DNA from 4 places in the Sphingobacterium sp. R2 genome. Region 2 is predicted to be linked to each of the others. Evidence: riboswitches for the same ligand, from Rfam matches in the RefSeq annotation. Region 2 holds a riboswitch; each other region holds the start of a gene.
The links. Region 2 has a riboswitch for S-adenosylmethionine ahead of VXM68_RS18920 (O-acetylhomoserine aminocarboxypropyltransferase/cysteine synthase family protein). Riboswitches for the same ligand answer to the same signal wherever they lie in the genome.

Region 1 (5,500 bases), 2.7 Mb from region 2:
TGGCCTGGTTGATCAGCAAACCAAATTCAGGGTAGCCACCTTACCCCCAAGAGAGGATGCAAAACTTACAAAAACGATCGCTGATTTAGAAAAAAGACTGGATGTGCTTAATAAAAAGAACTCCTGGTCGGGGTTTAACGTTTACGATTCTGTTGCCATGTTGGGGGGCAAAAAGGCTGACTATATCGAAGATGTCGCTATTGGAATGGAATTGGCTAAACGCCCATTGAAAGATAGGTTAAATATTATCATCGTTCAAGAGCTTATCAAGGAGGAATTGGCTCAACGCGACATCAGAGCGCCATTTAATATCGAAATATGGAGCACAAACAATATTTTACTTAATAATATCCTTAACGAAGCGGCATTAAAGAATCCTTCAAATACAACACGGTACTCCACTGCTCTCTTTAAAGGCGACATTGGTGCTGCGCCGGGAAAATTAACGATTTATTTTCCAGACAAAAAGGCGATTATTGCAGATAACATGGGTTATCTCCTTTTGCCTATGCTTGCACTACTTTTTTTATTAGTAGGGTGTTTTGCATACACGTTGATTATCATCTTTAGACAAAAGAAAGTTTCGGAGATGAAAACAGATTTTATCAACAACATGACACATGAGTTTAAGACGCCAGTTGCGACTATCATGATTGCTAGTGAATCGCTTAAGGACCCCGATATCAATGCCGACCATAAACGCGTTCAAAAATTGGCCAATATCATTTACGACGAGAATGTTAGATTAGGAAATCACATTGAACGTGTACTTGATTTAGCTCGACTAGAAAAAGAAACCTTAAAATTAGATCAGGTAGATGTTCATATTAACGATCTTGTTTCTGCGGTTACAGACAGTATGCAGCTCAGAATGCAGAATATTGGCGGAAAATTTACTATTGATCTGGCAGCCACTAAAGATATCGTCGTTGGCGACGAACTGCATTTCTCAAACGTATTTTATAACCTATTGGATAATGCAATTAAATACAACAAAGGTGATCTACATGTGAATATACAATCAAAAAACGTCGGTGATAGTATTGTGGTCACTATAGCTGACAATGGTATCGGTATGAGCCGAGATCACCTTCAAAAGATTTTTGACCAGTTTTACCGCATACCTACGGGGAATGTCCACAATGTAAAAGGATTTGGTCTCGGTCTAAGTTATGTACAAGATATTCTGAGGAGACTGAATGGAAAAATTACGGTTAAAAGCGAAAAAGATAAGGGCACGACCTTTGAGGTAATATTGCCTACAAAAAAATAAAAGGTTCCTTTTTTGTATATTTCCTCTGTAAAAGAATTTTAAAGGTAGAGGAAGCTGATTTATCAGCATCAAGGGAATTCGTTAAAATTTAAAGTATTCATTATGCAAAAGATATTATTAGCAGAAGACGATCCTAATTTAGGGGATCTTTTAAAAGACTATCTCGAATTAAAGGGAAAATTTGACGTCACACTATGTACAGATGGTGATGAAGCAATATCCCAATTCAAGAAAAATAACTACGACCTCTGCATCTTCGATGTGATGATGCCTAAAAAAGACGGCTTCTCGGTTGGGCGTGAAATCAGAAAAACGAACAATACTGTTCCTATAATCTTTGCCACAGCAAAAGGTATGATGGAAGATAAAACTGAAGCTTTTGAACTTGGAGGAGATGATTATATCACCAAGCCGTTTCGCGTTGAGGAATTGTTACTTCGCATCAATGCTCTGCTTAAACGCAGTGTTCGTGATAAAGAGGAAGAGATCGTTGCAGACAAATTTGAAATTGGCGATTATTTCTTTGATTATACAAGCCAGCAGATTTCCTATAAAGGGCAGATGCAAAAACTATCGACTAAAGAGGCTGAACTATTACGCCTGCTCTGCCTAAAGAAAAATGATGTATTGACAAGAGAGGAGGCTTTATTAAAAATATGGCATGATGACAACTATTTTACGGGTAGAAGTATGGATGTCTTTCTCAGTAAACTTCGAAAATATTTGAAAGAGGATAGTAAAGTGGAGATTGTAAATGTACATGGAAAAGGTTACAAACTTTTGGTAAGCTAAAAACAGAGGGAAGGAGTAATAGGATCATTCCCATTTTTTTTGTCTATAGTGTATAGAATTATGAAATAAAGTAATAATTCGATGAAAAGAAGAGAAAAAAACAATTTTATTCTTAGTAGAATATAAAAAATAAATACACTTTTCTAAAAAATTTGCATTTTTAAAATAATTACGTTACCTTAGCATCGCTTATAGAGAAAGGCAGAGGGAATAGACCCGATGAAGCCTTAGCAACCTGTCCCTTGACAAGGTGCTAAATTCTACCCATTGTATATGGGAATGATAAGCCGAAGTCACCAAATTCTAGTGTGTCCTTCTCTCTCTAGCAAGAAATATAGTTGAAAAAAAATATTAAAAACATTCATTATGTTATTGACTAACAATTTAGGTTACCCTCGTGTGGGCGCGTTCCGCGAATTGAAAAAAGCCAATGAGGCCTATTGGGCTAAAAAATCTTCTGTTGAGGAATTATTGGATACCGCAAAAAAAATACGTGAAGGCAATTGGAAAACACAAAAAGATGCTGGAATAGATTTGATCCCTTCCAATGATTTCTCCTTTTACGATCAAGTATTGGATTTAACCCTTACGGTTGGTGCAATTCCTGCCCGTTACCATTCTTTATTGAATAAAGTAGACAACAATTACAGTTTAGATCTATATTTCGCTATGGCTCGTGGTTTCCAACAGGAAGGAATCGACGTGACTGCAATGGAAATGACCAAGTGGTTAGATACCAACTACCATTACATGGTACCAGAATTTACAAAAGATCAAGAATTTAAATTGACTTCTGAAAAATTCTTAAACGAATACAACGAAGCAAAATCCTTGGGCATTGATACTAAACCAGTTTTACTCGGTCCGATCACTTACCTATTGATCGGTAAAGAAAAAGAAACTGGCTTCGACCGTATCGATTTATTGGATAAACTTGTTCCTGTATACGAGGAAATATTGGCTAAACTAGCTGATGCTGGTGCACAATATGTCCAGATTGACGAGCCTTTCTTAGCTTTGGATTTAGATGCTAAAGTAAAAGCTTTATATCAACCTACTTTCGAAAAATTAGCTGCAGCAGCAAAAAATATCAAATTAATCGCAACGACTTACTTCGAAGCTTTAAAAGACAACGAAGATATCGCAGTTAACTTACCTGTCCATGCTTTACATTTGGATCTGGTACGTGGTGAAAACCAATTGGATACGGTACTAGCTAAAGTTCCAGCTTCATTAACATTATCTTTAGGTATTGTTGAAGGTCGTAACATCTGGAAAAATGATTACGAAAAATCATTGGTTAAAATCAAACAGGCTGTTGATGCATTAGGAAAAGACCGCGTTTGGGTGGCTCCTTCTTCATCATTGTTGCATGTTCCTTTTGACCTAGATAATGAGCATAATGAACAATCATTACCTGCTGAAGTAAAGAATTGGTTAGCTTTTGCCAAACAAAAATTAGCTGAAGTGAAAGACTTAGCTGTACTGGCAGAAGGCGAAGTTGATGCGGAAACAGCGAAACGTTTTGAAGCGAACAAAGCTGCTGCTGAGAGCCGCCGCACTTCTCCATTAATTCACAAACCTGAAGTTAAGACACGTACAAGCAATATCACTGATGACGATGCAAAACGTACTTCATCATTTGCAGACCGTAAAGCAGCGCAACAAGCGAAATTTAACTTGCCGGCATTCCCTACCACAACGATAGGTTCTTTTCCACAAACAAAAGATGTTCGTAAATGGAGAGCAGATTTGAAAAAAGGTGCTATTACTCAAGAGGAATACGATAAAGCAATCGCAGAAGAAACGGAAAACACCATCCGTCTTCAAGAGCAATTGGATATCGACGTATTAGTACACGGCGAATTTGAGCGTAATGACATGGTTGAATACTTCGGTGAACAACTAGCTGGCTACGCTTTCACACAAAACGGTTGGGTTCAGTCTTACGGTTCTCGTTGTGTTAAACCTCCGATTATCTATGGTGACGTTTACCGTCCAAAGGACATGACTGTACGTTGGTCATCTTACGCACAATCGTTGACAAACCGTCCGGTGAAAGGTATGTTGACTGGTCCGGTTACCATCTTACAATGGTCTTTCGTACGTAACGATCAACCGCGTTCAACAACAACTTACCAAATTGCTTTGGCTATCCTGGATGAAGTACAAGCTTTGGAAAAAGCAGGTATCAAAATTATTCAAATTGATGAACCAGCTATCCGTGAAGGATTACCTTTACGTAAGGCTGATCAGAAAGATTACTTAAACTGGGCAGTACGTGCTTTCCGTGTTTCTTCTTCAAATGTAGAAAACGATACACAAATTCACACACACATGTGTTATTCAGAATTCAATAATGTAATCGAAGATATCGCTGCAATGGATGCTGATGTTATCACGATCGAGACTTCACGTTCTCAAATGAAATTATTGAATGCTTTCGCTGGCGACTTTAAATATCCAAATGATATTGGTCCGGGTGTTTATGATATTCACTCTCCACGTGTGCCCAGCAAAGACGAGATGGTAGATCTATTGCGTAAAGCAAAAGCAGTAGTTCCGGCAGAACAACTTTGGGTTAATCCTGACTGCGGATTGAAGACCCGTGCTTGGCCAGAAACCAAAGCAGCTTTAGAATCTATGGTGGAAGCTGCCAAAATCTTAAGAGCAGAATAATTCCTAAACGCTATTGATTAAGCCCTAGGTGAAATCTCACCTAGGGCTTTTTTTTTCGCATATTAATCTAAAAATTGTAGCCAGATCAAGGGCCTACTTATGATCAGGATTACTTTCTTTCTTCCTAATCTTCCCACTACCTTTACTAATTTCCTGCTTTCCTCTAATCCGCTCCTCAATCGACTTCAGGCTTGACGAAAAATCAAGATCAACATTTTCAAGTTTCGCGATTTTTAACGCCTTCAACGCCTTTTTGTATTTTCTTAATTTTTCAAATAGAAGTGCTTTCTTTAGCCAGATCCCTGCCAGAGGCATCCCCGGAAGTGTCAAAGCGAATTTAATCGTTTTTTTTGCAGCTTCATATTCTCCCATATCAATCAATGTCTGAATGAAATAAGGATAAACTTCCACTGCCCGCACATTATGCGCCAAGGCTTCCTGGAAATACCTTTTTGCCTGCTCATAATCAAACAACTGTTCGGCATGAACTCTTCCCATCAAACAAAGCGCCATTGTATTGGACTCATCATAGGATAGCGCATAAGATAAGGACTCTATTGTCTCCTCCAAATATATCGGATAGTTATCCAGTGCCTGAAGGACATATTTATTGACTGAATTCATAAAATTTTCTAAAACATAACATTCACATCCAGCTTTCACAATAACTTTGAAAGTACTGGATTTTAAAACTCCTTAATTAAGCTTTAAGCTAAGCATATTGGACAAGTGGACTACCATTTAGAGGGCCAAGTT
Region 2 (5,500 bases):
AATTTTCGGCCCTCGTTATGCCGCAATTGGGAACATGACATTGATTCTGATGAGCTTTGTCATCGGTATGGCCCCTCAGCATCCGCTTTCAGTGAGCTTAGAAATTACCGTAGGCGCCAGCATCTATTATTTCTTTAGCCTATTGCAGGCTTACATACAACCCTATCGTTCTTTGAAACACGCCATGGCCAATGGGTTTCACGGTTTATCTCAATTTCTATTGATACGTTCAGAATCTTACGATCCGGATATTCCGCTGGACTTGACTTACAGCCGCGTAGGAAAAATTTATGGCCAGATCAGTGAACAACAAGAGCAAATCAGATCGCTCTTATTTAGGGAAGAAAAAATCATTAGCCAACGCTGGCACAAAAGCAACTATTGGCTTAGTCAAGTGTATGGATTAATTGATTTACACGAATTAATTATTGCACTGGATCATGATTATGATGCCATTCGAAAAAATTTGCTGGATACCGGCAGCCTTCCGCTAATTCGTCGTAGTATAAAATTACTGGCCTTGGAAATCGATAGTTTTTCGCAGCCTAATAAAAGGTTTCGCTATGCAGAGCAGCTTTACGACAACCACAGTAAAATCAGTGCACTGTTGTCGGATCTAAAGGGAATCCAAGAACAACAGACTGCGCAAGCAAATGGTATTCTTGCTTCCATCATCCGCAATATTGAAGCTATTATTGAAGTTCTCAAACGGATTCAAGTTGCTTTTTATCAGAATCAAGAAATCAAAAACAAAATTGACACTAATGAGTATCAGCAATTTATCAACCGTCCATTGCGTAGTTTAAATGATATCAAGAGCAGACTCCATCTCCATAATCCACTTTTCCGTTTTGCACTCCGTATGGCGGTTCTCTTCGGAACAGGTGCATTGATAGGTATATCTTTTTTGGATTTTAAATATACCTATTGGATCTTACTCACTATTGCCATCGTTGCGAGACCTGCATTTTCAATGACTAAAACACGTAATATAGAACGCATACTAGGTACATTTTCGGGAATTGCCGTCGGTATACTCTGTTTGGTCTGCATTGACTTTCTGCCTGCTCTTCTTCTCATTGCCGCTACTGGGTTATTTGGATTCTTCTTATTCAACCGATCAAATTATATGGTCAGTGTGATCTTTATTACGCTGGGCATAGTCATTGCATTAAACTTATTTGAAGGAAATATTAATATCATTTTAGGCAGTAGAATAATTTTTACTTTAGTTGGTGCGCTGCTGGCAATAGCGGGCTATTTTTTGATACCAGTACGCCAAAGCTCGAGCATAATCCACTTAGCAAAAGAGGTCGCATTGTATAACCATCATTATTTTCAAATTATCAACAGACGCCTTTCCGACGATCTGCAAAGTTCGTTCGACATTCGGCTCGCTCGAAAAAAGGCACAGACTGCCATGGCTCTATTTTCCGATGCGATCAATCAAATGAAGAAGGAACCTGAACACAAGTGGGTAGACTGGTCTCATATCCATCATTTTCAAGCACTCTCCTATCGCATCAATTCGCATTTGGCTGGTCTCTCCCTATCGTTAGGTAGAGAATCTAATCACGACATAAAACACAATATCTACAGTAGAATTGATGCTTTAAAACCCCTTTTAACCGATTTAGATCAGCTTGCAGAAAATATCACCTTAAAAAAAACATAAGGTAAACCGCTGTATTTATGTATTGATATTGGATAACAAATATGTAATTCCAGCTGCGGAGGTAGCTCCCTTTTAACTAAAAAAAACGTATTTCTTTTGCATTGATAAAAAAGAAGTTTATATTTGTATCGTCTTCGAAAGAAGATTTCTAATCAACACCTTCCTTAATCAGTAGGTCTTGATTTATAAAGAAGTGGCGAGAGACTGGCTCAATGACCCACTGGCAACCTTCAATTTGCTTGAAAAGGTGCCAATTCCTGTCCAAAACAATACCGTTTTGGAGCATATAAATGATATAAGACAATGCTTATTAACTTACTGAAATCCATTACAAATTCAGGTTCAGGTTCAATACAACTGAACCTTGCGAACAGCAAAAGTGTACTACATCGTAAAAAAGTATCGATGCGAATGCGTATGCATACACACTTCACTGCTTGTTAAACATCATTTCCTTTTTCTTGGATAACGATTGACAGACCTTCCAAGTAGGTGTGTATGCTTCTCTTTTACCTTTACAAATTCTTTTTTTGAAACCTTAAAATCTAATATATTATGTCTTCTAACAAAAATTTAAAATTCGAAACACTACAGGTTCATGCTGGCCAGATCGCTGATCCTACCACAGGATCCAGAGCAGTTCCTATATATCAAACAACATCTTTTGTATTTGAAAATGCAGAACATGGAGCCAATCTATTCGCGTTAAAACAGTTTGGAAACATTTATACCCGGATTATGAATCCAACTACGGATGTATTTGAACAGCGGATTGCAGCTTTAGAAGGTGGTGTTGCAGCAGTCGCAGTTGCATCTGGTCAGGCAGCGCAGTTTATTGCATTAAATAATATTCTTGAAAGCGGCGACAATTTTGTTGCAGGGTCCAACTTATATGGAGGCACATTCAATCAATTCAAAGTTTCCTTCAAACGGCTAGGTATTGAAGCGCGTTTTGCGACCGATGGTGAAGCTGATAAAATAGAAGCGCTCATTGACGATAAAACTAAGGCTATCTATGTTGAAACAATCGGAAACCCAAGTTTCAATATTCCTGATTTTGAAAAAATCGCTGCTGTAGCCAAAAAATACGATTTGCCATTAATTGTTGACAATACATTTGGAGCTGGGGGTTATTTATTTAAACCATTAGAGCACGGCGCAAATGTGGTCGTTGAATCGGCAACGAAATGGATTGGTGGTCATGGAACCAGCATTGGTGGCGTCATCGTTGATGGAGGTAACTATAACTGGGGAAATGGGAAGTATCCCCAATTTTCCGAACCGTCCGATGGCTATCATGGATTGGTCTTCTCAGATGTTTTTGGTGAAAATGGCTCATTTGGTAATATACAATTTGCAATCCGCGCGCGTGTAGAGGGATTAAGAGATTTTGGACCAGCACTCTCTCCTTTCAATTCATTCTTGTTGTTACAAGGCCTTGAAACATTGTCTTTACGTGTACAACGGCATGTCGACAACGCGTTGGAAATCGCTAGATGGCTTGAGGCCCATCCTCAGGTAGAAAAGGTAAATTATCCGGGATTAAAAAGCTCGCCGAGTTTCTCAAATGCACAAAAATATCTTAAAAATGGATACGGCGCAGTGCTTTCTTTCCAGCTAAAAGGCGACGCAGCCCAGAAAGCCAACGACTTTATCGACAGCTTAGAATTAATCAGTCATTTAGCTAACGTAGGCGATACTAAATCGCTGATTATTCATCCAGCTGCAACGACCCACCAACAATTGAGTGAGGACGACCAAGCGAATGCGGGTGTGTTTAAAGGACTGTTGCGTCTGTCAGTCGGAATAGAACATATTGATGACATCAAAGCAGATTTACAACAAGCTTTTGATAAAATCAACTAATTAGACTTTCGGCTATAAAATTTAAACGTAAAATGAGTAAGCATATTTATCTGCACCCAGAGCCTTTTGTATTTGAAAATGGACGAGAGCTTACTGATTTACAAATCAGTTATGAGACGTTTGGCCAACTTAATCCAGATCGCAGCAATGTGATCTGGGTATGTCATGCACTAACGGCCAATGCAAACGTCCTGGATTGGTGGCCGGGTCTTTTTGGAACCGATGATTTATTTGATCCGAACGACTATTTTATCATCTGCGCCAACGTTATTGGGTCGGCCTATAATAGTAGCAACCCATTGTCTATTAACCCGACCACTGGGCAGCCCTATTACCTATCATTTCCGGAGTTTACGGTAAAAGATTTGGCCAGTGCACACCAGTTTCTTGCTGACCATCTGGACATCAAGCGTATCAACGTTCTTATCGGGAGCTCATTAGGGGGGCAGCAGGCATTGGAATGGGCAGCTTCCAACACGATCTCAATCGATCATTTAATCGTCGTTGGCACAAATGCTGTTCATTCACCATGGGGTATTGCATTCAATGAGAGCCAACGCCTTGCCATTACAACCGACCGTACCTTTTATGCAAACCATCCTGATGGCGGAGCTAAGGGACTAAAGGTGGCACGTTCAATGGCATTGCTATCGTACCGTAATTATACAACCTATAGTAATACACAGAGCGAAAATGATCAGAATAAGCTCGGCGACTACAAAGCGTCATCTTATCAAAATTATCAGGGGGAAAAATTAGTAAGCCGCTACAATGCTTACAGCTATTATTTCCTGACGAAAGCAATGGATAGCCACAATTTGGGGCGCGGCAGATTGTCTATTGAATCTGCACTATCAAACATTAGCTGTCCAACATTGGTATTGAGTGTCAATACAGATTTATTGTTTCCTCCACAAGAGCAACAATTCATAGCACAGCATATTCCCAATGCTCGTTACGAAGAGATTGAATCAACCTATGGTCATGACGGCTTTTTGATCGAAACAGCAAAACTAACAGAAACTATTAGCCTCTTTCTGAGCGAGCACAAAGTGTATGCTGCTGAATTAGTATAAGAGATTGAACAAAATAATAAGAGAATATAAGAAGAGATATGAGCAATAAATTAACAATAGGGATGTTTGGATTTGGTGTTGTAGGCCAAGGTCTTTATGATATTATCAAAACCAAAAATCTTAATCTGGAGATCAAGAAATTTGTCATTAAAAACGGTGATAAAAAACGCTCCCTACCAGCGGAGTTGTTTTCTACTGATGCGGAGGCAATTTTAGGTGATCCAGAGATTAACACTGTTGTCGAACTGATTGATGATGCCGAAGCAGCATACCAACTAACTGTGCGCGCACTGAAATCGGGAAAAAATGTGGTTTCTGCCAATAAAAAAATGATTGCGAGCCATTTGGAAGAGCTAGTTGATATCCAGCATGAATATGGTACAAGCTTATTGTATGAAGGTGCTGTTTGTGGAAGTATTCCTATTATCCGGAATTTAGAAGAGTATTATGATAATGAATTGCTCCACTCTGTTAGTGGCATTTTTAATGGATCTTCCAACTATATCCTATCTAAAGTTTTCAACGAAAACCAACACTATTCAGATGCTTTGAAGAAAGCGCAAGAACTCGGATTTGCAGAAACAGATCCAACCTTGGATGTCGGTGGATTTGATCCCAAATTTAAAGTATGTATTGTTGCTTCGCATGCGTACGGTATCTATGTCAAACCAAACGATGTGTTCAATATTGGTATTGATAAATTGGGACAGCAAGATATTCGTTTTGCGAAAGAAAAGAACCTCAAGATCAAATTGATACCGACGGCAAGAGAGATCGACGGAAACAAAGTTGTACTTTATGTATTACCACGCCTAGTAGGCAAAGACAGCATGCTCTATAATGTAGAAAATGAGAACAATGGAGTATTGGTGAAAGCGGCCTT
Region 3 (5,500 bases), 710 kb from region 2:
ATCAAAGGATAAGGATAAAAATCAGAAAAGAACAGCAATGATTTTAAATAATAATAATAATAATAATAATAATAATAATAATAATAATAAGATGGACTTTAAAAATATAACAATTGCAGGAAGCGGTGTTTTAGGTTATCAGATCGCTTTCCAAACTGCTTTTCATGGCTATGATGTTACCGTATATGACATCAACGATGAGGTACTTGAAAAAGCAAAAGCTAAATTTGATCTTATGGCGCAGGCATTTGAGAAAGATCTTCATGCCAGTCAGGAACAACTGGCTTCAACCTTCGACAGACTCAGTTACGATTCAAACCTTGCTTCGGCAGTAGCAAACGCAGATTTTCTGATCGAAGCTGTTCCCGAAAACCCTGCCATTAAAATTGGTTTCTATCAGGAGTTAGCGAAAGTCGCTCCAGAGAAAACCATTTTTGCGACAAACTCCTCCACCCTACTACCAAGTCAGTTTGCCCAAGAAACTGGCCGTCCAGAGAAGTTCCTGGCGCTACATTTTGCCAATGAAATCTGGAAGCACAATACAGCAGAAATTATGGGCCATCCGGGTACAGACAAAACGGTATTTGAGCAGGTTGTAAACTTTGCAAAATCCATTGGCATGGTTGCCCTACCGCTGCATAAGGAGCAGCCTGGCTATATTGTAAACTCCTTACTTGTCCCATTACTTTCGGCAGCAACGGATCTTTTGGTCAACGAAGTAGCCGATGCCCAAACGATCGACAAGACTTGGATGGTTGCCACGGGAGCGCCAACAGGCCCCTTTGGCATACTCGATATCGTTGGCATCACAACAGCCTATAATATTAACAAAATGAGTGCCGAGGCAACCAATGATCCCATAAAGATAAAAACTGTAGCCTATCTCAAAGAACATTTTATAGACAAGAACAAATTAGGCGTCGCTACCGGGGAAGGGTTTTATACCTATCCCAATCCAGCCTATCAATCGCCAGACTTTTTGAAGTAATCGACTGGCTTTCGAAAGAACGCGACTTCAATAAACAGCTCGTGCATGATATTGCAAGATAACGGATAAATAAGACTTGTTATACAGTATACAGAAATGCCTTTCAAATGCTGATTTGAAAGGCATTTCTCCAACATCTGCTTAGCGTATTATCCATATAAGGAATCTTCAATTGCATTCCACAGTTGAATTCTTTTTTGCAGCGCAACTTTACTAATTTCCTTCATTTCCGTCCATTTAACCTCATCGTCCTTCGCAAGATCTGTAATCATCTGCATCGCCAATGGACCGTGTTCGTCACCATCTAAATCAATATGCCGCTGAAAATAATAAATAAAACTGTCTAAATTGGCTGTGGGGAAATTCGCTTTAATTTCTTCTAAAATAGACGTAAACATTCCGGGGATGAGGTCTTCACGTCCAAAGGTAAACACCGCCGCAATTTTATGCACCTCGCCCTCGGCAATCACTTCAAATGTAAAATTCAGAAAATCTTTGATTCGCTTATCCAATGTTGTCATTGCTATAACATCGAATATATTATCCGATTTTTTGGCATTGGCAATAAATTTATTGATCAAATGGAGATCGGCCCCCATAGCAGACATGGCGTCGAGATACATCTCAAAATGGCTTAATCGACGTCCATCGATATATTCATCCGACTCTTCTGCCAATACAATTTCATTAATCAAATAGCGCGTTGAAGGATGTTCACTGGCGAACCATGGAAGTGTGGTACAGGTTAATTTGATCTGTAAAGCTTTTAATAAAGACATAAAATCCCATACAGCATACACATGCCCTTCGGTAAAAGAACGTAAATTTTTGATCGTTTTGACTTTACGGTATAAAGGGTGTTGCAATAATACTTCGCGTTCAGCAGCAATGTATTCGTTAATTTCCGCAATTCTATTCATGGCGCAAAAGTATTGTGTTATCTCTGCTTTTTAAAGTATTTTCGATGAGATTACAGTAACATGATAAATTTCCCATCCAGCTAACCGCTTTATAACCAAATCACAGCCAACACCCCGCCTCGCTTTGACCTCCCTATTTCTGTAGCTAACGCCCATTTAACCTTAAAAACAAAAAAAAATTTCATTATAAAAAATAATCTACTATATTTGTAGAGTATTCAGAATTGCATGATGCAATACCAACCGAGTGGAGGCACCGCGGTGGTAAATTAATACGGGTTTCGACCAAAATAAACGTCGCAGAACGATTATTTTCCCAATAAGATCTGGATACAGTTTATGGTTTAATCCTTTAAATTTTTAAATTGTATGGCTACTACAACAAATCTTTACCAACATTTACTGGAAAAATTCAGTTATTACTCCACAGATGAACTGATCCAGCTCAACAACGACACCATTTTAGGACAAGGCTGGGGATCATCGAAAGCTACCTTCAGGACAGCTTTGATCAGTACGTTTTCAAAAAGGGGACTTGATCTTTCTAATATTATTTCCAAGGAAGACGGTTTCACCTCGGTGAAGCAGGTACCTGTACGCTTGGAACAGAATGTCCTGATTCCTTTACAGTAATGCCCTATAAACAAAAAAAGAGTAGGCCTAGCCTACTCTTTCGTCAATGAGTGATGATATCTTAATGTATGATTGAGCGAATGGGCTGTTTGCCGAGCGTCGTCTTTGTAGGACGAGAGATCGTCGCAATTTTGAATTTCTGCCACATCCACTTTCGTTCTTACTTTGCTGATGACCTGATTTAATTCCGATTTCCAGTTGCCCGGATCGCCAAAATCGTCCATCCAATTTTTATTGATAAACTTTTTGTAGTTCAAAAGCAAAATATACAATTCCTCACCACTACCGGCGCGATTGATTGACGTGCGCCAGTTCTCTAATTTTTCTTTAAAACTCATAACCAGCAATATACAAAAGAAATACGACTTGACCAAATATTCCGAGTTTTACCGTACGTATTGACAAAGATTTGACAGGATAATCGCTTTTTCGTCGGGGTCGACAATTTCATAAAAACTGTTATCTTTATCACCGCAGCCTGAGCGCTTAAACGGTTGCAATTTAGTTGAATACATGAGTATGCGATATTTTGATTTTGAAAACAGTAAATACGGCTTTCCCTTAGCGATGGATGCCCATCGGTTTGAGGACAATACCGACCTGATTTTTGAAGCCGAACCACACACCATCAACTTTTTTGAGATCATGTTTTTTGAACAGGGAAGCGGGGTGGCATATACCAATGAAAAACGTATTGATCTATGCCCAGGAACCATTTTATTCGCTTTTCCCAATCAGATCAAGCAATATGAATTTGATAAAAATAGCGTCAAAGGATTCCATTTAATCTTCAAACCTGAGTTTTTGGAATCGTTCTTTCAGGATAAGACACTTGTATATAAACTACCCTATTTTTACAACTATTCATTTTCGCCCTATATTGTCGCAGCAACTCATGATTTCGAGGTATTTAAAATCCTGCTTTCCGAAATTGTTTTTGAGATCGGAACATTTCGATCCGACAGTCCCAATATGATTCGCGCATTCCTTGCCAGTATTTTACTGCGGCTGGATCGGCTATTTCGCGCATTTCACCATATAGCCAATGAAGGCTCGAACAATAATTTGCTGACGCGATTTAAAATGCTCATGGAAGAGCATGTCAACTCCAACCTGAACTGCAATCAATACGCGGACTTACTGAAAATACATCGCAATGAGCTGAATCGTCAAATTAAAGCTTATACGGGCCACAGTCCAATCCACCTAATCCAACGCCGAAAAGTTCAAGAAATCAAACAGCGGCTTCTCCTGGACGAGCAGTCTATCGCCCAAATTGCCGTTGAACTTCATTTCAGCGATCCTAATAATCTTTCCAGATTTTTTAAAAAACTAACGGGCATATCTCCTTACGCCTATAAGCAGAAAATGCAAAATGATAGTTTTTCATAAACTTGTGATAGCTATCCATTGACAAAGCGGGGCTATCTTTGCATAGATCGTCGTTGCATTCATCAGATGACGGTCACCGTTTTAAGATTCATCAGCTGGATACGTTTATGTTATCGAGCATCACACTTGAAAAAATATGCTAAAAGCACTACTATTCTGTTGTTCACTTTATGGGCTACTTACTAACCCCGCATACCGTATTACTGGCCGTTTAGTTGACCACCAGTACAATCCGGTTGGTTATTTCATAATTGAAACCTTTGTATCCAATACGGAAAGGGAGCCCTTGGCCTTATTAGGTCGGGATACCGTTAGGAATAGCAATGGCGAATTTAAGATCAAGGTGTTAAAAAAGGGGAGCTATCTTCTAAGGATAGCCGTTCCGGATTACACCGATTATTCTCTTTTTACCACCATACAGGATTCAACCTACTCCTTTCCTGAAATACATTTGCAGCAAACAAAATAAGTGTTACCTATTCAACCTTGTATCCCATAGACCGCATTTTTGCGATCGCATTTGCCTTCTCTAGGGTGATTGGTCGTATTCGCTTAAGGTATCCTAGGGGCTTACTAGCCCCCTTGTTTGCCTATTCTTTGCCGACTGGTTGCTATTTAGTTACCATTTTAGCAGAGAAACAGCTAAAAAACACCAATCAAACAGCAGAGAAACGGCAAAGAAACAGCAGAGAAACAGCAGAGAAACGGCAAAGAAACAGCAGAGAAACGGCAAAGAAACAGCAAGGAATAAGCAGAGAAAGAGCAAACCAATGCCAAGCCAATCTCCTAGCAGGAGCGAAGAAGTACCAAAGAATAGGCAAAGAAATACCAAAGAACGCAGGAAAAAACACTGCGTATTATCTGCAAAAAATCAATCGACAACTAAACTTTTACCTTATATTGCGGTCTCATTAACACGTACACAAACAAGAATTCTTCTATTTTAGTCCAAACGCGATATGATACTAGCTATTTCCTTCAAAACCATGCTCGCCCTTCTTCTGCTTGGCTCTGCCAGCGATGTCTATGTTGATAATAGCAAATACGAAAATAGCAGTGCCTATATCCATCAAGACCAGTTGGGAGACGGCTATGCCAAAATTGGCGGTCGTATTTACTATCGTGGTAAAGAAATTGTCAATGCCAATGCCGGTTCTTTTCAGTTTTTAGGTGATGGTTATGCAAAAGACACCTGGAAAGTCTATTTTCGGGGGTCAATTCTAACTGATGCCAGCCCATCTACTTTCCAATTTCTTTGCGACGGTTATGCTAGTGATGCTTGGAGAGTTTATTTTTATGGCAAGCCATTGTTGGACGCAACAACTTCCACCTTTAAGACACTGGGAAATGGTTACAGCAAAGATACGTGGAAAGTCTACTATTTAGGCAAGGAAATTAATGGGGCAAACGCTTCGAGCTTTGAAAATCTCGGTCGGGGGTATGCGAAAGATCATTGGAACAGCTATTATAGGGGCGAAAAGAACGAGAGATTTGCTGGTCCTACCACACAGCCTCTTGGTGGTCAATATTCCAAGGACAATTGGTCTGTTTTTTATAAAAATCAGAA
Region 4 (5,500 bases), 1.7 Mb from region 2:
ATTTTTATCACTATCCGTAAATGCATCTTCATTGTCGATTAACAGAAGGTATTTTTCTATTATCTTGGCAATTTCAGAAGCGCTCAGTTTTTCCGTCTTTTTACTGGTTTTGCTGGCTGAGATTATTTTATTGCGCGATTTACCCTTCAGGTCATTTTCAGTGAGGTTGAATTTTTTGAATGTCTCACTAAACGCTTCAATTGTCATGGATAGCGCTTCGGTAAATGCGCTTATCTTCTGTTCAATCTCCTGATTGAGGAGATTAAAAACCTCCTTGGGATTTGCCGAGTTGATGTAACTATCAAATTCCTGGAAATTTTCAGAAAAAATAAGGCTCGCTAAGCTCATTAATTGCTGACGGTAGTTCCAATTTTCATTTTTTGCTATCTTCTTTTCAGCATAAGTTATAATCCAATCGAGTAGATCGGGTCGCTCATCCAGTAATTGATTGAGCATGACTGTCAGCTCATTTTTCACTTTATTGACGTTCATTTCAATCTTGTAAGCTGCATCAAGATTGAGTTCATACGTAAATGCACGGATGACCTTTTGGGAGAAACCATCAATTGTACTTATCGTAAAATGACTATAATCATGTAGGATACGACGATAAACACGGTGAGCTTTCTCCTGCACAAGGTGTGACGTCCAACCTGGCTGTTGTGCCAGTAATAACTTTCTGAAATCTTCAATTTTAGGACTAGGGTGGCCTGTTGCCAGGCCATGGAGTACCGTTAGGATACGTTCCTTCATCTCGGCAGTTGCCTTATTGGTGAATGTCACCGCCAAAATTTCCTTGTAGCTATTCTCGTTGGATAGGAGGAGGGTGAGATAGTGTAAAGTTAAGCTAAAGGTTTTCCCCGAACCGGCAGAAGCTTTGAGTATTTTTAATGGCGCAACGGATTTCATAGAATGAAGGTAGAAAGTAAAAAGTGAATTGGCAAAAATGGCGAAGATTATTTTAATTGAGAAAAACAGACGTAATTTGAATCTAATTTATTAACCAAATTATCGTTTATGATATATACATGGTGACGTAATATGATGAGTTGATTACCTTTGGACGAAGCTAACAGCTGTACAAATTACGTTGGTGTTGACGGCAGAGCTCGTGTAATGATGTATGTTTTAAAAGGGGGGCAAGATGTTAAGGATGTCATTTTCAGTGAATTTTATAAAATCATGTTTATGATTAGAAAAAAATAACTATCTTTGCATCCCCTCTAGTATGAAGCTCGGGGGATATGTTGAATACATAAAATAAATTAAAAAATGGCAACTAAAATCAGATTGCAAAGACACGGTAAAAAAGGACGTCCTTTTTACCACGTAGTCGTAGCGGATTCTCGCGCTCCACGTGACGGTAAATTCATCGAACGTATTGGTTCTTACAACCCAAACACTAATCCAGCAACGATTGTTTTGGATTTTGAAAAAGCTTTGGATTGGATGAATAAAGGTGCTCAACCGACTGACACAGCTCGCGCTATCCTTTCTTACAAAGGTGTTCTTTACAAAAAACACTTGCAAGGTGGTGTGAAAAAAGGTGCTTTTGATGAAGCTGCTGCTGAAGCTAAATTTGCAGCTTGGACTGAAGCTAATGATGCAAGAATCTCTGGTAAAAAAGATGGTTTAGCACAAACTAAAGCTGATGCTAAAAATGCTGCTTTAGCTGCTGAAGCTAAGAAAAAAGAAGAAAAAGCTGCTGCTGTAGCTGCTAAAAATGCTCCTGTAGCGGAAGAAACTCCTGCTGAAGAGACTGAAGCTCCTGCATCAGAAGAAACTGAAGGTTAATTCTTTCATAAAGTATTCGAGAAAGCCGACTCAACCTTGAGCCGGCTTTTTTTGAAACAGCCAATAGGCTAATAGTTTGCCATTATCATGTCTTACATCTAATTGCCAAATACGAAAATATGACTATTGATCAAAGCTTTTACATCGGTTATATCAGCAAAACAAGAGGGCTTAAAGGGGAAGTACAGCTATTTTTTGAGTTCGAAGAATACGAGAGTTTGGATATGGACGTCGTCTTCGTGGAAGTGAACAAAAAGCTTGTTCCTTATTTTGTTGACGTCATCAAATTTCAAAAGAACAGCACCGCTTATGTGACATTCGAGGATGTGGATCATATTGATAAGGCTCAAATACTTGTGCGTAAAAAGCTATATCTTTCCAATGATAAAATGCCGGAGCGTGATCCAGATGATTTTAGATATACGGATTTAATCGGCTTTTTAGTAATTGATGAAAACCATGGTGAACTGGGGAGAATAACAGATGTTCAGGAATTTCCACAACAATTTGTTGCTACCGTAGATATGGATGGCAAGGAGCTGATGTTCCCGCTTTCGGACGATTTGATCTTAGGTATCGATGGCGAAGAGGAGATTATTGAAGTTGAATTGCCAGAGGGCTTGGTGGATCTCTATAAAGAATAAGCTATCCCCGAGCTTAATTCAAATGAATAGCGGTATACTATAACTATTGCAGTAATTTCTTATCTTGGTCCGTGTATTATTGTTGGCCATAATTATTCATTGATATTGAAACCGTTATTACTGCTGCTATTCGCATTTTCGTTATCTTCCTGTACTTTCTTTAGCAAGAAAAAGGCGTTTCCTGAAGGCAATTACCAAATGATATTTGGTTATTCGAATGAGGAGTATAAAAAATTAAAAAGCGAATCTTCCAAAAATGTGGAGGCAGATGTCTATGGTAATGACCCAATGCTATACCGATCTTTTCTCTCCCTCCATGATAAAGACCAATTTGTCCTAGCCATCGATGACATATTACTCTTCGGGAAGTATAGATTCAACGGCGACCGATTAGAGTTGACGGACGAGAAAAAAGGTAGCATCGGATTGGATATTGTTAAGGTAAAACAAGATTTTATTCAGCTGAGAGGTGATTTTTCACAGTTTAACTCCGAGCGTGTGCCTACTACCGAAAGACTTTATCTCAATTTTGCTTTAGATAAAACCCCTATACGCGAGACGCCAAGCAAATTTGACAGTCAAGTGAACTTGTGGCGGAATGCTCCCGTAAGAACAGAAAGTGAAAAAGAGATCAAGGCGAGGGCATTGAATTTTGTTGATTATTCTATCGCTTACTTTCAACATATATCGAGTTCTGGTACACATCACGATTATCGAATGGATGGTGTTGAATCGCCAATTATTTATGCGGAGAACGGTATTGTGCTGAAGGCGTGGAAAGATGTGCCCGAGTCGTGGAAAGCGTTGTTTTACAATGAACAAAATGCATTGATCGCTTATCGCTATTTATTTGATGGCTTTAAATATGGATCGAAAGAGGAATACCATGTAACAGGACTTCTATTAATCACGTTTTATCTCAAAAATCTACGGAATTCCCTAGCAACGCATCATTAGCCGATCCTGTTGTGGCGTAGTCAATCTGTTGGCTGTCAATGATCCTCGATCGTTAATTTTATCTGTTTTTTAGGTCTTTAAGTTTTGGTGGAGCGTAAATTCCTGTTATTACCTGGAAATAAACCTGAAGCCGTATTTATTGCGGTCTTTTCGCTGCCTTTTAAGCCTTTTCGAAAAAATATTTTTGTCTTTTGATTTTTTAAAACGATATTAGCAATGCTTATAGAGAAAGGCCGAGGGAATAGACCCGTTGAAGCCTTAGCAACCTGTATTGTTCAAGGTGCTAAATTCTACCCTACTCCATGTGGGAAAGATAAGTTACATGAAGATCAACGATTCCTCGACGTGTGCGTTTCGATATAAGCCAACCAAACTAAAAAACAGTTTTTTTAATGAAGATTATCGATCATATCCAGAATGCCAAAGGAAAAACATTGTTTTCTTTTGAGCTATTGCCACCGGCGAAAGGACAGGGCATCCAAAGTATTTTTAAAACCATGGATGAACTGATGGAGTTTAAACCTCCTTTTATCGACGTAACTTACCACCGGGAAGATTATATCTATAAAGAGCATGCAAGTGGATTACTGGAACGCGTTTCCTATCGCAAACGTCCTGGGACAGTGGCGATATGTGCAGCAATCATGAATAAATATAAAGTTGATGCAGTACCCCATTTGATATGTGGTGGTTTTACTAAGGAGGAAACCGAAAATGCACTGATCGATTTGAACTTCCTGGGCATAGATAATGTCTTGGTATTGCGCGGAGATGCACGTAAGGGCGATGCTGATTTTATTCCAACGGATGGTGGACATGCTTTTGCAACAGACTTATTGCAACAGGTTACTGATATGAATAAAGGAAAGTATCTTCATGAGGATATTGTCACTTCAGAAAAAACTGATTTTTGTATCGGTGTTGCAGGTTACCCCGAAAAACACTTTGAATCACCGAATTTTAATACTGACTTTAAATATCTGAAACAAAAAGTCGATATGGGGGCGGAATTTATAGTAACTCAAATGTTTTTTAATGTCGAAAAATATAAGGAATTTGTTACTAAATGTAGAGATAATGGAATCCATGTGCCTATTATTCCAGGATTAAAGCCACTGACAACTAAAAAGCAACTCGTGACCTTACCAAGAATATTTCATCTGGATATTCCAGAAGAACTGAGCGATGCTGTTTCGGCATGTAAAACAAATGCCGACGTCAGACAAGTCGGAGAAGAGTGGTTGGTACAACAATGTCAGGAGCTGATCAAGTTTGGCGCTCCGGTTCTACATTTCTATACGATGAGTAATCCGGGGCCAACAAAGAAAATTGTACAAAAACTAGCTTAACTCATAAAAATACCAGGTAAAGGGAGCTGATAAGCTCCCTTTTTCATTTTTAAGATATTCTATAATTGACCTTATAGCCCAGTCGTCGTGTTTATGACTTATTCTTTTAATTGAGTGGAAGCGACAGTGTATTTATTGTCAAGTACTTGTGTTAAATAGTGTTAATTAACATCCTGAAATCAGGATAACTTTTTACATTAATGTGCTATAAAGGATTTAATAAAAAACCAATTGACCTTATGACGTACAACAGAATAAATTCTCTACTGGGTTTTGCTTGTGGACTCATTGCCACATGTGTATATATTGCTACCGTGGAAAAGACGGTAAGCTGGTGGGATTGTGGTGAATTCATTGCCTGTGCTTACAAGCTGGAAGTAGCACACCAACCTGGGGCACCCTTATTTCTTCTGATTCAAAATATATTTTCTAACCTGGCTTTGGGTAATGCCGGTAAAATCGCCTATTGGATGAATATCGGATCGGCAATTTGCAGCGGGCTTACGGTTACATTTTTATTTTGGACCATAACAGCAATTGCCAAGAAGATACTCCGCGAAGACAAATGCATACCCTTATCCAACAGCTTGCAGATTTTCGGAGTAGGAATTGTTGGTGCAATGGCATTTAGTTTTAGCGATTCATTTTGGTATTCGGCTGTAGAATCCGAAGTTTATGCGATGTCGTCCTTGTGTACAGCAGTTGTGTTTTGGGGAATACTAAAATGGGAAGCTCGTGCTGATGAAGAAGGTAGTG

Region 1: linked by a shared signal. The riboswitch ahead of metE (5-methyltetrahydropteroyltriglutamate--homocysteine S-methyltransferase) and the one ahead of VXM68_RS18920 (O-acetylhomoserine aminocarboxypropyltransferase/cysteine synthase family protein) in region 2 are both predicted to bind S-adenosylmethionine.
Region 3: linked by a shared signal. The riboswitch ahead of VXM68_RS21820 (5-oxoprolinase) and the one ahead of VXM68_RS18920 (O-acetylhomoserine aminocarboxypropyltransferase/cysteine synthase family protein) in region 2 are both predicted to bind S-adenosylmethionine.
Region 4: linked by a shared signal. The riboswitch ahead of metF (methylenetetrahydrofolate reductase [NAD(P)H]) and the one ahead of VXM68_RS18920 (O-acetylhomoserine aminocarboxypropyltransferase/cysteine synthase family protein) in region 2 are both predicted to bind S-adenosylmethionine.

What each region holds. Positions count from the first base shown of each region.
Region 1 covers NZ_CP142884.1:1,826,594-1,832,093, reverse strand. Annotated here, with positions in the region: gene VXM68_RS07575 (sensor histidine kinase KdpD) at 1-1,273, shown strand, start outside; gene VXM68_RS07570 (response regulator transcription factor) at 1,376-2,065, shown strand; SAM riboswitch class I at 2,252-2,354, shown strand; gene metE (5-methyltetrahydropteroyltriglutamate--homocysteine S-methyltransferase) at 2,432-4,744, shown strand; gene VXM68_RS07560 (hypothetical protein) at 4,838-5,368, opposite strand.
Region 2 covers NZ_CP142884.1:4,509,318-4,514,817, forward strand. Annotated here, with positions in the region: gene VXM68_RS18915 (FUSC family membrane protein) at 1-1,675, shown strand, start outside; SAM riboswitch class I at 1,856-1,968, shown strand; gene VXM68_RS18920 (O-acetylhomoserine aminocarboxypropyltransferase/cysteine synthase family protein) at 2,231-3,541, shown strand; gene metX (homoserine O-acetyltransferase) at 3,574-4,617, shown strand; gene VXM68_RS18930 (homoserine dehydrogenase) at 4,656-5,500, shown strand, end outside.
Region 3 covers NZ_CP142884.1:5,216,990-5,222,489, forward strand. Annotated here, with positions in the region: gene VXM68_RS21805 (oleate hydratase) at 1-12, shown strand, start outside; gene VXM68_RS21810 (3-hydroxyacyl-CoA dehydrogenase) at 92-988, shown strand; gene VXM68_RS21815 (DUF3050 domain-containing protein) at 1,138-1,908, opposite strand; SAM-I-IV-variant riboswitch at 2,118-2,211, shown strand; gene VXM68_RS21820 (5-oxoprolinase) at 2,278-2,541, shown strand; gene VXM68_RS21825 (hypothetical protein) at 2,574-2,879, opposite strand; gene VXM68_RS21830 (AraC family transcriptional regulator) at 3,055-3,933, shown strand; gene VXM68_RS21835 (hypothetical protein) at 4,070-4,402, shown strand; gene VXM68_RS21840 (hypothetical protein) at 4,420-4,848, shown strand; gene VXM68_RS21845 (DKNYY domain-containing protein) at 4,893-5,500, shown strand, end outside.
Region 4 covers NZ_CP142884.1:840,211-845,710, reverse strand. Annotated here, with positions in the region: gene VXM68_RS03490 (UvrD-helicase domain-containing protein) at 1-909, opposite strand, end outside; gene VXM68_RS03485 (30S ribosomal protein S16) at 1,273-1,794, shown strand; gene rimM (ribosome maturation factor RimM) at 1,914-2,438, shown strand; gene VXM68_RS03475 (hypothetical protein) at 2,544-3,395, shown strand; SAM riboswitch class I at 3,613-3,715, shown strand; gene metF (methylenetetrahydrofolate reductase [NAD(P)H]) at 3,788-4,744, shown strand; gene VXM68_RS03465 (DUF2723 domain-containing protein) at 4,984-5,500, shown strand, end outside.